One region of the Streptomyces sp. NPDC042102 genome, then DNA from elsewhere that is predicted to be linked to it. Evidence: riboswitches for the same ligand, from Rfam matches in the RefSeq annotation. Region 1 holds a riboswitch; the other holds the start of a gene.
The links. Region 1 has a riboswitch for glycine ahead of gcvT (glycine cleavage system aminomethyltransferase GcvT). Riboswitches for the same ligand answer to the same signal wherever they lie in the genome.
Positions count from the first base shown of each region.

Region 2: it holds a riboswitch for glycine, as region 1 does, so the genes downstream of both, gcvP (aminomethyl-transferring glycine dehydrogenase) here and gcvT (glycine cleavage system aminomethyltransferase GcvT) in region 1, are expected to answer to the same signal.

Region 1 is NZ_JBVJDL010000003.1:1,036,723-1,044,128, forward strand. Features, by position in the region: gene glyA (serine hydroxymethyltransferase) at 1-645, opposite strand, end outside; gene gcvH (glycine cleavage system protein GcvH) at 662-1,045, opposite strand; gene gcvT (glycine cleavage system aminomethyltransferase GcvT) at 1,137-2,252, opposite strand; glycine riboswitch at 2,441-2,541, opposite strand; gene ACZ6KO_RS18035 (AAA family ATPase) at 2,847-3,554, shown strand; gene ACZ6KO_RS18040 (enhanced serine sensitivity protein SseB) at 3,717-4,457, shown strand; gene ACZ6KO_RS18045 (enhanced serine sensitivity protein SseB C-terminal domain-containing protein) at 4,520-5,260, shown strand; gene ACZ6KO_RS18050 (ABC transporter permease) at 5,673-6,665, shown strand; gene ACZ6KO_RS18055 (ABC transporter substrate-binding protein) at 6,703-7,406, shown strand, end outside.
Region 2 is NZ_JBVJDL010000020.1:8,067-15,472, forward strand. Features, by position in the region: gene ACZ6KO_RS33970 (MerR family transcriptional regulator) at 1-641, shown strand, start outside; gene ACZ6KO_RS33975 (DNA polymerase IV) at 719-2,218, shown strand; gene ACZ6KO_RS33980 (PRC-barrel domain-containing protein) at 2,283-2,651, opposite strand; glycine riboswitch at 2,765-2,885, shown strand; gene gcvP (aminomethyl-transferring glycine dehydrogenase) at 3,085-5,970, shown strand; gene ACZ6KO_RS33990 (DUF5999 family protein) at 6,070-6,258, opposite strand; gene ACZ6KO_RS33995 (hypothetical protein) at 6,538-7,143, opposite strand.

The sequences.
Region 1 (7,406 bases):
GTTCGGGTGCAGACCCGCGGCGACCAGGCCGGCGAAGTGCGCCATGTCGACCATCAGGTACGCGCCGACCTCGTCCGCGATGCGGCGGAAGGCGGCGAAGTCCAGCTGGCGCGGGTACGCCGACCAGCCGGCGACGATCAGCTGCGGCTTGGACTCCTTGGCCAGGCGCTCGACCTCGGCCATGTCCACCTGGCCGGTCTCGTCGACGTGGTACGGGACCACGTTGTAGAGCTTGCCCGAGAAGTTGATCTTCATGCCGTGGGTCAGGTGACCACCGTGGGCCAGGTTCAGGCCCATGATCGTGTCGCCCGGCTTGAGCAGCGCGAACATCGCGGCGGCGTTCGCCTGCGCACCCGAGTGTGGCTGCACGTTGGCGGCCTCGGCGCCGAACAGCGCCTTGATGCGGTCGATCGCGATCTGCTCGACCACGTCGACGTGCTCGCAGCCGCCGTAGTAGCGGCGGCCGGGGTAGCCCTCGGCGTACTTGTTCGTCAGGACCGAGCCCTGGGCCTCCATGACGGCGACCGGAGCGAAGTTCTCCGACGCGATCATTTCCAGGGTCGACTGCTGGCGCACGAGTTCGGCGTCGACGGCGGCGGCGACGTCCGGGTCGAGCTCGTGGAGAGGGGTGTTCAGTACAGACATCTTCGGTCCCCTGGTGTCAGTTGCCGGACTTGGTCAGGTCGGCGTACTCCTCGGCGGAGAGCAGGTCGGCCGGCTCCTCCGCGATACGCACCTTGAACAGCCAGCCGCCCTCGAACGGGGCGGAGTTGACCAGCGCCGGGTCGTCCACGACGTCCTGGTTGGCCTCGACGACCTCGCCGGTGACCGGGGAGTACAGGTCGCTGACCGACTTGGTCGACTCCAGCTCGCCACAGGTCTCGCCCGCGGTCACGGTGTCGCCGACCTCGGGGAGCTGGGCGTAGACGACGTCACCGAGCGCGGTGGCCGCGAACTCGGTGATGCCGACCGTCGCGACGCCGTCCTCGGCGGCCGACAGCCACTCGTGCTCCTTGCTGTAACGCAGCTGCTGGGGGTTGCTCATGACCTGATTCTCCTGGATGCGGGGGAGTGCTGATGAACAGTGGTCTTGCGGAGTGAGACGGAGTGACGGACGGGTCCCGGCGGGGAAATCGTCACTTCTGCCGCTTGTAGAAGGGCAGAGCCACGACCTCGTACGACTCATGCGTACCGCGAATGTCCACGCCGACGCCGGAGGTGCCGGGCGCGGCGTGCTCCGCGTCCACGTACGCCATCGCGATCGGCTTGCCCAGGGTCGGCGAGGGGGCGCCCGAGGTGACCTCGCCGACGACCTCGCCGCCGAAGACGACCGGGAAGCCGGCGCGCGGGACCCGGCGGCCCTCGGCGATCAGGCCGACCAGCTTGCGGGGGGCCGTGGACCGCGCGCGCTCGGCGGCGGCCTCCAGGGCGGCGCGCCCGACGAAGTCGCCCTCCTTCTCGAACTTCACGACCCGGCCCAGACCCGCGTCGAACGGGGTCAGCGCGGTGGTCAGCTCGTGGCCGTACAGCGGCATGCCGGCCTCCAGGCGCAGCGTGTCGCGGCAGGACAGCCCGCACGGCACCAGGCCCACGCCCTCGCCCGCCTTGGTCAGCGCCTGCCACAGCTCCACCGCGTGCTCGGGGGAGACGAACAGCTCGAAGCCGTCCTCGCCGGTGTAGCCGGTGCGCGCGATCAGCGCGGGCACGCCGGCGACGGTGCCGGGCAGGCCGGCGTAGTACTTCAGGCCGTCCAGGTCGGCGTCGGTGAGCGAGGCCAGGATGCCGGGGGACTCCGGGCCCTGCACCGCGATCAGGGCGTACGCGTCGCGGTCGTCGCGGACCTCGGTGTCGAAGCCCGCCGCCCGCTCGGTCAGCGCGTCGAGGACCACCTGGGCGTTGGAGGCGTTGGCGACGACCATGTACTCGGTCTCGGCGAGGCGGTAGACGATCAGGTCGTCCAGGATGCCGCCGTCCTCCTGGCAGATGTGCGTGTAGCGGGCGCGGCCGACGCCCACGGTGGAGATGTTGCCCACCAGCGCGTGGTCGAGGGCCTTGACGGCCTCCGGGCCGGTCAGCGTGATCTCGCCCATGTGCGAGAGGTCGAAGAGGCCGGCCTTGGTGCGGACGGCGTTGTGCTCGTCGCGCTCACTGCCGTACCGCAGCGGCATGTCCCAGCCCGCGAAGTCGGTCATGGTCGCACCGAGCGAGCGGTGCAGCGCATCGAGGGCGGTCAGACGGGGGGCATTGCTCATCGGTTCGGCTCCCAGGGTCCCAGGGGGGCATCGACAGGACATCGACATGACATGACGAGGACGATCCTCCCCATCTGTCATCGGAACCTGAGAGGTTCGCCGGAATCCGCGCGTGGCGGATTTCCGGCTTGCACCTTGGGTGGGGCCCGGACCGTCCGACGACGGCGTGGCCCGCTTTTCAGATCTGCCTCATCCACGCGGTACGGGGCCTGAGAGATTCAAGGGAGGTTCTTGCTCCTTCGGCGCCCGCCTGCCGTACGGCCCGACGGGACTCTCCCGCGCGGATTCAAGCGGCCTGTATGCAGTTGGTGTCCAGATGGCGCACATCATTGCACGGGACGGGTGGGAATGGGGGTCCGGGTCCGAAAAGGAGTACGGGTCCGCCGTCGCGGATCCGTACGCTCCCGTCCGGAACCGGGACGGTCCGGATTACCGTCTCTTTACACTCAGTGGGCATGGGGTCCAGGGACCCGACCCGGGGAGGCGATCACTGTGTGGAGATTCGGACTCGCGGAGACGCGCGGAAGGCCCGTCGCGGCCGCCGGCGGCGTGCCCGTGCAGCCCGCGCGCGGTGAGCGCGAAGCGCTCCGGGCGCTGCCGCCCGGCGCCCGTGCGCGCGCCGTCGCCGCCGGAGCCGCCGCCACGGCCGGTGCGGCAGCCGCCGGAGCCGCCGGTCACGCCGGCACGGCCGGTGCGGCCGCCGGTGTCCGTCCGGCCGTGCGCGACCTGCGCGGGCACGGTCACGGCCGCGGCGCCCGCGGGCCCGCGCGGCTCACCTTCGCCGGTGGCGACATCGTCGTGGTCTCCGGGCTGCCCGGCGGCGGCAAGAGCACGCTGATCAAGCGGGCGGTCCCCGGCGGCGGCATCGACTCCCAGGACGTCCGGGAGCGCTGGGAGGCCCGGATGCCCGCCTTCCTGCCCTACGCCGTCTACCGCCCCGCGGTCCGCGTCGCGCACTACGCGGGCCTGTGGCGGGCGGCCCGCTCGGGCGCCTCGGTCGTGGTCCACGACTGCGGGACCCAGGCATGGGTCCGGGCCCTGCTCACCCGGGCCGCGCGGCGCCGCGGCCGCGCCCTGCACCTGCTCCTGCTCGACGCCACGCCCGAGGAGGCCCTCGCCGGGCAGGCCGCCCGGGGCCGGGGCGTCTCGGCGTACGCCTTCGCCCGGCACCGCGGCGCGGCCACCCGGCTGCTGCGCGCGGCGGAATCGGGCCGGCTCCCGGCCGGCTGCGCCTCGGCGGTCCTGCTGGACCGGGCGGCCGCGTCCCGTATCGACCGGATCGCGTTCGCCCCGGAGCGCTGAGCCCTGGGCGCGGGGCACTGGGCGCTGGGCGGGGCGCGGCGGGCGGGAGCGGGGCCGACCCGTCCCCGCGGCGCGGGAGGCGGCGCGTACCCACTAACCTCGGCCTGGCAGGGACCGTGACACGGGCACGGACAGGCGGACGGGCGCACGGAGGGCAACGCGATGCACGGGCAGGGCAACGGCTGGCCGGCCAACGAGCTGGAAGAGGTGCTCGGCGCCTCGCTCGGCGTCCCGGACGCCGGCGGGCGGATCCTGGAGGTGCTCGGCCGCAGCCGGCTGTGGATCCCGCTGCCCGCGGGCGGTGGTCCGGACAGCCCCGACCTGACCCTGGCGACGATGGACATCGGCGGCGCCGCGTACGTGCCCGTCTACAGCTCCCAGGCGCAGTTCCAGGTCTGCGTCGGCACCGCCATGGACTTCGCCGTCGCCCCCGCCGTCGAGTTCGCCCGGGGCCTGCCCCCGCAGCTGGGCATCGCCGTCAATCCCGAGGGCGCCGTCGGGGTCCCGCTGCCCCCGCCCGCCGTCGCGGAGCTGTGCCGCCGCGGCCGGACCCCGCTGGACGGGCCGGCCACCGGTGGCCGGGTACGGCTCTTCGAGCCCGACTGGCAGGAGGACCCGGTGGACTTCCTGGCCGCCGCCGCCGAGGAGTTCCGCGCCAGCGGCGCGGTCGCCGCCGCACACCGATGCCTCGCCAGCGTCGAGGGCGGGGAGCCCGAGCTCTACATCGGTGTCCGCATGCTGGGCTGGGATCCCGACACGCGCAACGCGCCGATGGACGCCCTCGGCCGCGCCCTGAACCGCGTCCGCCCGCCCTGGCCGGTGCAGTTGATCCTCCTCGACGCGGCCGACGACCCGGTCGTCGACTACCTCCGGACACGCGTGCGCCCCTTCTACACTCCCTAGCTCGGCTTAAGCTGGTTTCATTGCGTGGCGAGGGCGGACGAAGAGGCGAAGAGGGGTTCCGGGTGAGTGCGTCAGGCACGGCCGCGGCCGGGCAGGTCGAGCACATGATGCGCCAGGTGACCCCCGGGCGCTACGACAGTTACGAGTCCTTGCTGCACTCGCTCGCCGAGGGCCGGCTGTGGATGCTGCTGTGGCACGGGCAGCCGGGGTCCCCCGACGCCCAGTACGGCGGCATGGAGGTCGACGGCCTCGGGTACGCGCCCTGCGTGACCTCCCCGCAGGAGCTCGCCGCCAGCGGCTGGAACCGCGGGTACGAGGTCGTCACGGGCCGGGACGTCGCCCGCGCCCTCTACCCCGACCGCTGGGGCCTGTGGCTCAACCCGCACGCCCAGGGCGGGGGACTGGGCATCCCCTGGGCCGACCTGCGCCGGATCGCCACCGGTCTGGACCGGATGCCGGCCGGTCCGCTGCGGCTGTCCGAGCCCGCCCTGGAGCTGCCGCAGTTCTACGGACTGCTCACCCAGCACGCCCACCGCACCCCCGCGGTCCGCTCGCTGCGCCGCTGCTGGGTGCAGCCGGCCGTCGGGACGCCGTACCTCGCGGTCGGCCTCGACCTGTACGACACCTCGCCCGCCGCGCTGGAGGCGGTGCGCGAGATGATGCGCCAGTCGGTGGGCACGGTCCCCGAGGGCGTCCCGGTGTGCACCGTCGCGCTGGCGGACGAGCACGACCCGGTCGCGATGTGGCTGCGCGCCCAGACGCGCCCGTTCTACGACCGCGAGGGACACGCCCCCGCCTACTGACCACGGAGCGAGACAGACCGACCGCATCGCGGACGAGGCCGCACGGAACAACTGTTCCGTGCGGCCTTCGCGTTGTCCGGATTTAACCCGTCTCGGATGCCCAAAGAGCATGCGGGTGACGGTACTTGGGCATGATGTCCGGTTCCGTACCGAACGGACGGTCTTGCTCCGCTGAGCCGTCAACACAGTCCGGATAACGGGAACCGGACCGTCACATCACGGTTGCGCATCCATTCATCTGCGGGGCTGGCGGCTGATCGAGCGACCGATGAAGACTCCCCCACCAAGAGCAGGTCAGTCCTGCCGATCGCCGGTTCGTCAACCGCATTTACCAGCGCCACTCCGCACCAACGCCGCCACAGCGGCGGGCATGGGCCGACCCACCGGTCGGCCGAGAGGGGTCCCCACCACGATGACGGCACCACTGCATGACACGAGCGCGGAGACACCCGCACCCGTTGTCACGGCCGACGTCCCTGCCAAGGCCATCGAAGGCCGCTCGCCAGGCCGTATCGCCTGGATGCGGCTCAAGCGTGACAAGGTCGCACTGACCGGCGGCATCGTCGTGATCTTCCTGATCCTGGTGGCCGTCTTCGCACCGCAGATCGTGAGCCTGCTGGGCCACCCGCCCAACGAGTTCCACGAAGACCTGATCGACCCGGACCTCGGTACGCCGATCGGCTCCTTCGGCGGCATCAGCTCCGACTTCCTGCTGGGCGTCGAACCGACCAACGGGCGTGACGTGTTCAGCCGGATCGTCTACGGCGCCCGGATCTCCCTGACCGTGGCCTTCCTCGCCGCCTTCGTGTCGGTCGTCCTCGGCAGCCTGCTCGGCGCCCTGGCCGGCTTCCTCGGCGGCTGGGTCGACGGCCTGATCAGCCGGACGATGGACCTGCTGCTGGCGTTCCCGCAGCTGCTGTTCACCATCGCGCTGGTCTCGGTGGTCCCGGACTCCCTGTGGGGGTTCGAGGGCACGGGTGTCCGGATGGGCGTACTGGTCCTCGTGATCGGCTTCTTCGGCTGGCCGTACATCGGCCGGATCGTGCGCGGCCAGACCATCTCCCTGCGCGAGCGCGAGTACGTCGAGGCCGCGCGCAGCCTCGGGGCCGGCCGCGGCTACATCCTGATCAAGGAACTGCTGCCCAACCTGATCGCGCCGATCCTCGTCTACGCGACCCTCATCATCCCGACCAACATCCTGACGGAGGCAGCCCTCAGCTTCCTCGGTGCCGGCGTCAAGCCGCCGACCGCCTCCTGGGGAAAGATGCTGTCCGACGCCGTCCCCATCTACCAGGACGACCCCATGTACATGGTGGTTCCCGGTCTCGCGATCTTCATCACCGTCCTGGCGTTCAACCTCTTCGGGGACGGGCTGCGCGACGCACTCGACCCCAAGGGCAGCTGAACCGTTTCACCGCTATCACTCTGGAGGTTGGACCAACGTGATCCGCAGAAAGCAGGCCCTCGCGATCACCGCCGTGATCGCCGCTCTGTCCCTGACCGCCGCGTGCGGTGACAAGGGCGACGACGCGAAGGGCGGTTCGGGCTCCGCCGCGGAGTTCAACGCCGCCACCAAGGGCGTCGTCAACCCGTCGGACAAGAAGGGCGGCGAGCTCAAGCTCTGGTCGCCGCAGGACGTCGACTACCTCGACCCGGCGCGTGCCTACTACGGCTTCGTGTGGAACATGCACCGCCTGTTCGTGCGTCAGCTGCTCGCGTACGACAGCAAGCCGGGCGAGGCGGGCACCAAGCTGGTCCCGGACCTCGCCGAGGCCCTGCCGGTGCTCAGCAACGACGGCAAGACCTACACGCTCAAGCTCAAGGACGGCGTCAAGTTCGAGGACGGCACGCCGATCACCTCGAAGGACGTCAAGTACGGCATCGAGCGCGTCTTCGCGCAGGACGTGCTGTCCGGCGGCCCGACGTACCTGATCGACCTGCTCGACCAGGGCCAGAAGTACCCCGGCCCGTACAAGGACACCGACCCCAACAAGATGGGTCTGAAGTCCGTCGAGACCCCGGACGACAAGACGATCGTCTTCAACCTGGCCAGCGCCAACTCGGACTTCTCCTACCTGCTGGCGATGCCGTCCTCCTCGCCGGTGCCGCAGGGCAAGGACACCGGCGCCACGTACACCAACAAGCC
Region 2 (7,406 bases), on a different contig from region 1:
TGAGGATCACGGGCGACGGTACGACCGGGGGCACCCCCGCGCGGAGTGAGAGCGGGCCGTTCCCGCTGCACGGCAGTGCGGTGGGCGCCGCGCGCCGTCAGCCGGACTCGACGCCCCGGGCCGCCCCGGCGGGAGCGGCGCCGGCCACCGGGCAGATCGGCTACCGCGGGCCCACGGCCTGCGCCGCGGCCGGCATCACGTACCGGCAGCTGGACTACTGGGCGCGGACCGGCCTGGTGGAGCCGAGCGTGAGAGCGGCGTACGGCTCGGGCACGCAGCGGCTCTACAGCTTCCGGGACGTCGTCGTCCTCAAGATCGTCAAGCGCTTCCTGGACACCGGGGTGGCGCTGCAGAACATCCGTACGGCCGTGCAGCACCTGCGGGGCAGCGGATTCGCGGACCTGGAGCGCATGACGCTGATGAGCGACGGCGCCACCGTGTACGAGTGCACCTCGCCGGACCAGGTCGTCGAGCTGCTCCAGGGCGGGCAGGGCATCTTCGGCATCGCGGTGGGCGTGGTGTGGCGGGACGTGGAGAACGCCCTGTCGCAGCTGCACGGCGAGCGGGTCGACTCGGGCGAGACGGTGGCCGGGCACAACCCGGCGGACGAGCTCGCCGCGCGCCGGAACCGGGCCGTCTGAGACCCCGTCCGGGCCGCCGGGAAGGCGTCGAACGTGTTTGCGGTCCGTTGTCGGTGGCGTAGGGCAGCATCGGTGCTGTGAGAACCGCTCCGACGATCCTGCATCTGGACATGGACGCCTTCTACGCCTCCGTGGAGCAGGCGTCCAAGCCGAGCCTGCGCGGCAAGGCGGTGATCGTCGGCGGGCTCGGACCGCGCGGGGTGGTGGCCACCGCCTCCTACGAGGCGCGGCGCTTCGGCGTCCACTCGGCCATGCCGACGGCGCAGGCGCGCCGGCTCTGTCCGAACGGGGCGTACCTGATCCCGCGCTTCTCGCTGTACCGGGCGGTGAGCGACCAGGTCATGGCCCTGCTGCGGGAGCTGTCGCCGCTGGTGGAGCCGCTGAGCCTGGACGAGGCCTTCGTCGACCTCGAGGCGGGCGGCTGCGCGTTCGACGCGGCGTCCGCGCGGGCGACGGGGGAGCGGCTGCGGGCCGACATCCGGGCGGTCACGGGACTGAGCGGTTCGGTGGGGCTGGCCGGCTCCAAGATGCTGGCCAAGGTGGCCTCCGAGGAGGCCAAACCGGACGGACTGCTGCTGATCGAGCCGGGCACGGAGCGGGAGCTGCTCGCGCCGATGCCCGTACGGACACTGCCGGGAGTGGGCCCGGCCACGGGCGAGCACCTGCGGCGGGCCGGGATCACGACGGTGGGGGAGCTGGCCGAGGCCGGCGAGGACGAGCTGGTGCGGATGCTGGGGCGGGCGCACGGGGTCGCGCTGAACCGCATGGCGCTGGGGCTCGACGACCGGGCGGTGGTGGCCGAGCGGGACGCCAAGTCGGTGTCGGTCGAGGACACCTTCGACGTGGACCTGCACGACCGGGTGCGGATCCGGGGCGAGGTGCAGCGACTGGCGGAACGGTGCGTGCGGCGGCTGCGGGACTCGGGGCACTCGGGGCGGACGATCGTGCTGAAGGTGCGCCGGTACGACTTCTCGACGCTGACCCGTTCGGAGACCCTGCGCGGGCCCACCGACGACCCCGCCGTGGTCCGCGAGGCGGCGGCCCGGCTGCTGGAGGCGGTGGACACCACGGGCGGGGTGCGGCTGCTGGGCGTGGGGGTCTCGGGGCTGGCGGACTACACCCAGGAGGACCTGTTCGCGCAGGCGGAGGCCGAGGCGCAGGCGGAGGCACGGGCCGAGGCGGAGGCCCGGGCCGAGGCCGAGACGGCGGCAGCGGCCCTGGCCGGCCTCGGCGGGGCGGCAGGGGCGGCAGGGCCGACCGGGGTGCCGGTGCCTCCCGGGGCGGCCCCAGGGGCGGCTGTGGCGGCTGTGGCGGCCGGGGCGGGGGAGTCCGGCCCTCCGGAGCCCGGGTCGCCCCCGGAGCGGCGCTGGACGGCCGGCAGTGACGTACAGCACGCGGTGTACGGGGCCGGGTGGGTCCAGGGCAGCGGCGTCGGCCGGGTCACGGTGCGGTTCGAGCAGCCGGGATCGCCGCCCGGCCGGGTGCGGACCTTCCGGGTGGACGACCCGGACCTGCGGCCCTCGGACCCCCTCCCGCTCCCGGGCCTGCCGCCCGGGCCGGGCGCGGCCGGCCCCTGAGGGCCGCCCGCGCCCGGCCCGCGGCGCCTCTCAGGCCGAGGTCGGCGTCGTTCGTCGGCCGGGGTTAGGTCTCCCCGTCGCCCGCCAGGCGGCCGAAGTCGCGCTGGAAGTCGCTGGGGAGGGCGACGTCCAGGCCGTAGTGGTGGTAGAGCTGGAGCTCCTGCTCCGGTGAGAGGTGGCGGCCGACCCCGAAGTCCGGAGCGTCCTTGATCAGGGAGCGTTCGAAGGGCACCCGGAGGGTGTCGTTCACCAGCTCACTGGGCTCCAGCGGGACGAACGCGTCCCTGCTGAAGAGCCCTGTCCGTACGGCTGCCCATTCCGGCACACCCGTGGCGTCGTCGAGGTAGACCTCGTCCACCGTGCCGATCTTGGCACCGTTGCGGTCGTACGCCTTGCGGCCGATCAGGCTGCGCGGATCGATGTCGGTCTGCACGGTCCCTCCAACTGGTCGCAACTCCTCCGTAATGACTACAAAAAGGCAATTCCGGAGCGAGGGCCACTCGAGGGAGGCCCCAGAAGCTCGCTGGTAGGCTGGGTGACGGCTGTCGACCCTGTGCGGGAGAGTCCTCCGAGTGAGCGCGATATGAGCAAGACGTGAACACGACGGAGGCGCCGAAGGAGCAAATCCTCCCCGGAATCTCTCAGGCAGACGTACCGCACGGACGAGGCCACTCTGGAAAGCAGGGGTGGGTGTCGGACCCGCACTACCGATTCCCCTCCCTCACCGACGGTGAAAGCCGGACCTCCACGGGCGACCCCCAGGCGGACCGGTGAAGCTCTCAGGTTGAGATGACAGAGGGGGAGGCCGTCCGGGTGCCCGCGCCGTGGTGCCCCTCGCAGGTCGTACGACCAGGAGGCCTCCGTACATGACCGCCAACCGCATTCCGCTCTCCCAGCTGGAGCGAGGCATCCCCTTCGAGCAGCGCCACATCGGGCCGGACGCCGCGGCCCAGGCGAAGATGCTCGCCCAGGTCGGCTACGGCTCCCTGGACGAACTCACCGCCGCCGCGGTGCCGGATGTGATCAAGAGCGCCGAGGCCCTGGACCTCCCCGGTGCCCGTACCGAGGCCGAGGTGCTCGCCGAGCTGCGTTCGCTGGCCGACCGCAACCAGGTCCTGTCCCCGATGATCGGTCTCGGCTACTACGGGACGTTCACCCCGCCGGTGATCCTGCGCAACGTCATGGAGAACCCGGCCTGGTACACGGCGTACACGCCCTACCAGCCGGAGATCTCCCAGGGCCGTCTGGAGGCGCTGCTCAACTTCCAGACCGTCGTCGCCGACCTCACCGGCCTGCCGACCTCCGGCGCCTCCCTCCTCGACGAGGGCACCGCGGCCGCCGAGGCCATGACGCTGGCCCGCCGCGTGGGCAAGGTCAAGGGCGGGGTCTTCCTCGTCGACGCCGACGCCCTGCCGCAGACCATCGCCGTGATCCAGACCCGCGCCGAACCGACCGGTGTCGAGGTCGTCGTCGCCGACCTGTCCGAGGGCATTCCGGCGGAGATCGCCGAGCGCGGCGTCTTCGGCGTGCTGGTGCAGTACCCGGGCGCCTCCGGTGCCGTCCGGGACATCAAGCCGGTCATCGACCGGGCGCACGAGCTCGGGGCGATCGTGACCGTCGCCGCCGACCTGCTCGCCCTGACCCTGCTGACCTCGCCCGGCGAGCTCGGCGCGGACATCGCGGTGGGCACCACCCAGCGCTTCGGCGTCCCGATGGGCTTCGGCGGCCCGCACGCCGGCTACATGGCCGTCCAGGACAAGCACGCCCGTTCGCTGCCCGGCCGCCTGGTCGGCGTCTCCGTCGACGCCGAAGGCAACAAGGCCTACCGCCTGGCCCTGCAGACCCGCGAGCAGCACATCCGCCGCGAGAAGGCCACCAGCAACATCTGCACCGCGCAGGTGCTGCTCGCCGTCATGGCCGGCATGTACGCCGTCTACCACGGCCCCGAGGGCCTGAAGACGATCGCCCGCCGCACGCACCGCTACGCCGCCCTGCTCGCCGCCGGTCTGACCGCCGGCGGGGTCGAGCTGGTCCACGGCGCGTACTTCGACACCCTCACCGCCCGGGTGCCCGGCAAGGCCGCCGAGGTCGTCGCCGCCGCCCGCGAGGCCGGGGTCAACGTGTACGGGGCCGACGCCAACCACGTCCTCGTCTCCTGCGACGAGACCACCCTGCGCGCCGACATCGAGGCCGTCTGGGCCGCCTTCGGCGTGAGCGCCGACATCGAGGCGCTGGACGCGAGCGCCGCCGACGCGCTGCCCGAGGGCCTGCTGCGCTCGGACGCGTACCTGACGCACCCGGTCTTCCACCAGCACCGCTCCGAGACCGCGATGCTGCGCTACCTGCGCAAGCTCGCGGACAAGGACTACGCGCTGGACCGCGGCATGATCCCGCTGGGCTCCTGCACCATGAAGCTCAACGCGACCACCGAGATGGAGCCGGTCACCTGGCCCGAGTTCGGCCAGCTGCACCCCTTCGCGCCGATCGACCAGGCCCAGGGCTACGCCACGCTCATCAACGAGCTGGAGGAACGTCTCTGCGAGGTCACCGGCTACGACAAGGTCTCCATCCAGCCCAACGCCGGCTCGCAGGGTGAGCTCGCCGGTCTGCTGGCCGTGCGCGCCTACCACCGCGCCAACGGCGACGAGCAGCGCACGATCTGCCTGATCCCGTCCTCCGCGCACGGCACCAACGCCGCGTCCGCCGTGATGGCCGGCATGAAGGTCGTCGTCGTCAAGACCGCCGACGACGGCGAGGTCGACGCCGCGGACCTGCGCGCCAAGATCGAGCAGTACCGCGACGAGCTCTCCGTCCTGATGATCACCTACCCGTCCACCCACGGCGTCTTCGAGGAGCACGTCGCCGAGATCTGCGGTCTCGTGCACGACGCCGGCGGCCAGGTGTACGTGGACGGCGCCAACCTCAACGCCCTGGTGGGCCTGGCCAAGCCGGGTCACTTCGGCGGCGACGTCTCGCACCTGAACCTGCACAAGACGTTCTGCATCCCGCACGGCGGCGGCGGCCCGGGCGTCGGCCCGGTCGGTGTCCGGGCGCACCTCGCCCCGTACCTGCCCAACCACCCGCTGCAGCCCACCGCCGGCCCGGAGACGGGCGTCGGCCCGATCTCGGCGGCGCCGTGGGGTTCGGCCGGCATCCTGCCGATCTCCTGGTCGTACGTACGCCTCATGGGCGGCGAGGGCCTCAAGCGTGCCACCCAGGTGGCCGTGCTCGGCGCGAACTACATCGCCAAGCGCCTGGAGCCGCACTACCCGGTGCTCTACACCGGCCCCGGCGGTCTGGTCGCCCACGAGTGCATCATCGACCTGCGCCCGCTGTCGAAGGCGACCGGCGTCTCCGTCGACGACATCGCCAAGCGTCTGATCGACTACGGCTTCCACGCGCCGACGATGTCGTTCCCGGTGGCCGGCACGCTGATGATCGAGCCGACGGAGTCCGAGGACCTCATCGAGATCGACCGCTTCTGCGACGCCATGATCGCCATCCGTGCCGAGATCGAGAAGGTCGCCTCCGGCGTCTGGCCGGCCGGGGACAACCCGCTGGCCAACGCCCCGCACACCGCGGCGGCGCTGGGCGGCGAGTGGAACCACCCGTACACCCGTGACGAGGCGGTCTTCCCGGGCACCGTGGTGGCGGCCGAGAAGTACTGGCCGCCGGTGCGCCGCATCGACGGTGCCTTCGGCGACCGCAACCTGGTCTGCTCGTGCCCGCCGCTGGACGAGTACGACAACTGATCCCCACGCGTCCCGCACACACGGGCGCATGACACAGGGGCCGGTCCGGGAGTCTCCTCCCGGACCGGCCCCTGTGGCGTTGGCCGTGCCGCGGCGCCGTCAGGCCGCCGCGAGCGGCCGGTGCGGCGCGATGATCTGGCCGTCCGGCAGCAGCTCACCGGTGTCCTCGAAGAGCAGGACGCCGTTGCACAGCAGGCTCCAGCCCTGTTCCGGGTGGTTCGCCACAGGCAGCGCGGCCTCCCTGTCGGCGGATTCGGCTGATGGACAGGCAGGCTGGTGCTGGCACATGGATGCGTTCTTTCGCTGCGGTGTGGTCTGTGTGCTGCGGCTCGTTGCGTGATTCATGGCCGCCCCCCGTATCAATCTCTTGGTGTGGTCAGGATCCCAGTGTTGCCCTACGGACTTGCGTCCGCATGGATTTCCCGGCAGCTGTCCTCTTAGATTGATGACGCATCACTCGTGCGGGCGGTTCAGCCCAACTCCCCTGTCACTTCGGGTGGTTCGGGCCTGGTCCCAGCGGACTAGGCCGAATGGGTCAACCGGGTCAGGCCCCCGTCCGGGTGACGGTCAGGCGGCCGGCGCGGCCAGCGAGGGCGGGACCGGAGGGGTGGGCGGGGTCAGCCGGTGGGTCATCACCGGCAGCAGCTCGGAGACCGGGTGCGGCCGGTACGCCGCGATGCCGGGCGGGGCCGGGGCCAGCGGGACCAACAGGTCGGCGGCGGCCGGCAGACCGGCCGAGGCGTCGGCGCCCACCGCCCCGTGCAGCCACAAGGTCATCATGTACAGCTCGGGCACGGAGAGCAGCCGCGGCTGGTAGTTCTTGCCCACCGACTCCGCCTGCCGCAGCGCGCGTTCGGTCGCCGCCACGTAGGGCCCCTCGAAGAAGTGGGAGAAGACCCAGCCGTCCGCGGTGAGCCGGGTGTCCGCCGCCGCCACGTACCGGTCCCCGCTGCGGATCAGGAAACGCCATCCGGTCAGCCGGGTGCGCGGCGGCCTGCCGCCCGAGGTGATCCGGTCCAGGACGTGGACCGGAAGCGGGAGTTCGGCCGTCTTGGGGCCGGGGAGGGCGCGCAGGGCCGGGGTGAGGACCTCCTGGACGGCGGTGGGGGAGCCGAGTGCCGCGAGGACGCTGCGCAGGGCGGGCGCGGGAGCCGGGGGGACATGCAGCGGCATGGTGGGTCGCCTCTCACTTGGGAGACCGGGGAAGGGGGGAGTGCGGACGGAGCTGTCGCATTCTGGGGCCAGAGGGGGGCTGAGGGGCAATGGCCGCGCGCCAACTCTGTGCCTCGTTTGCGGAGTTTATACGACATGTGTTCACACAGTGTTTCGGCTAGCTGTCCCGCCTATTGCCGACAAGGCGCTTACCGGTCCCGCTGTCATGGATTTCATGCCGGGTGCGCGCAGACATCTCGCGCTGACCTCGGAGGTTACCGGAC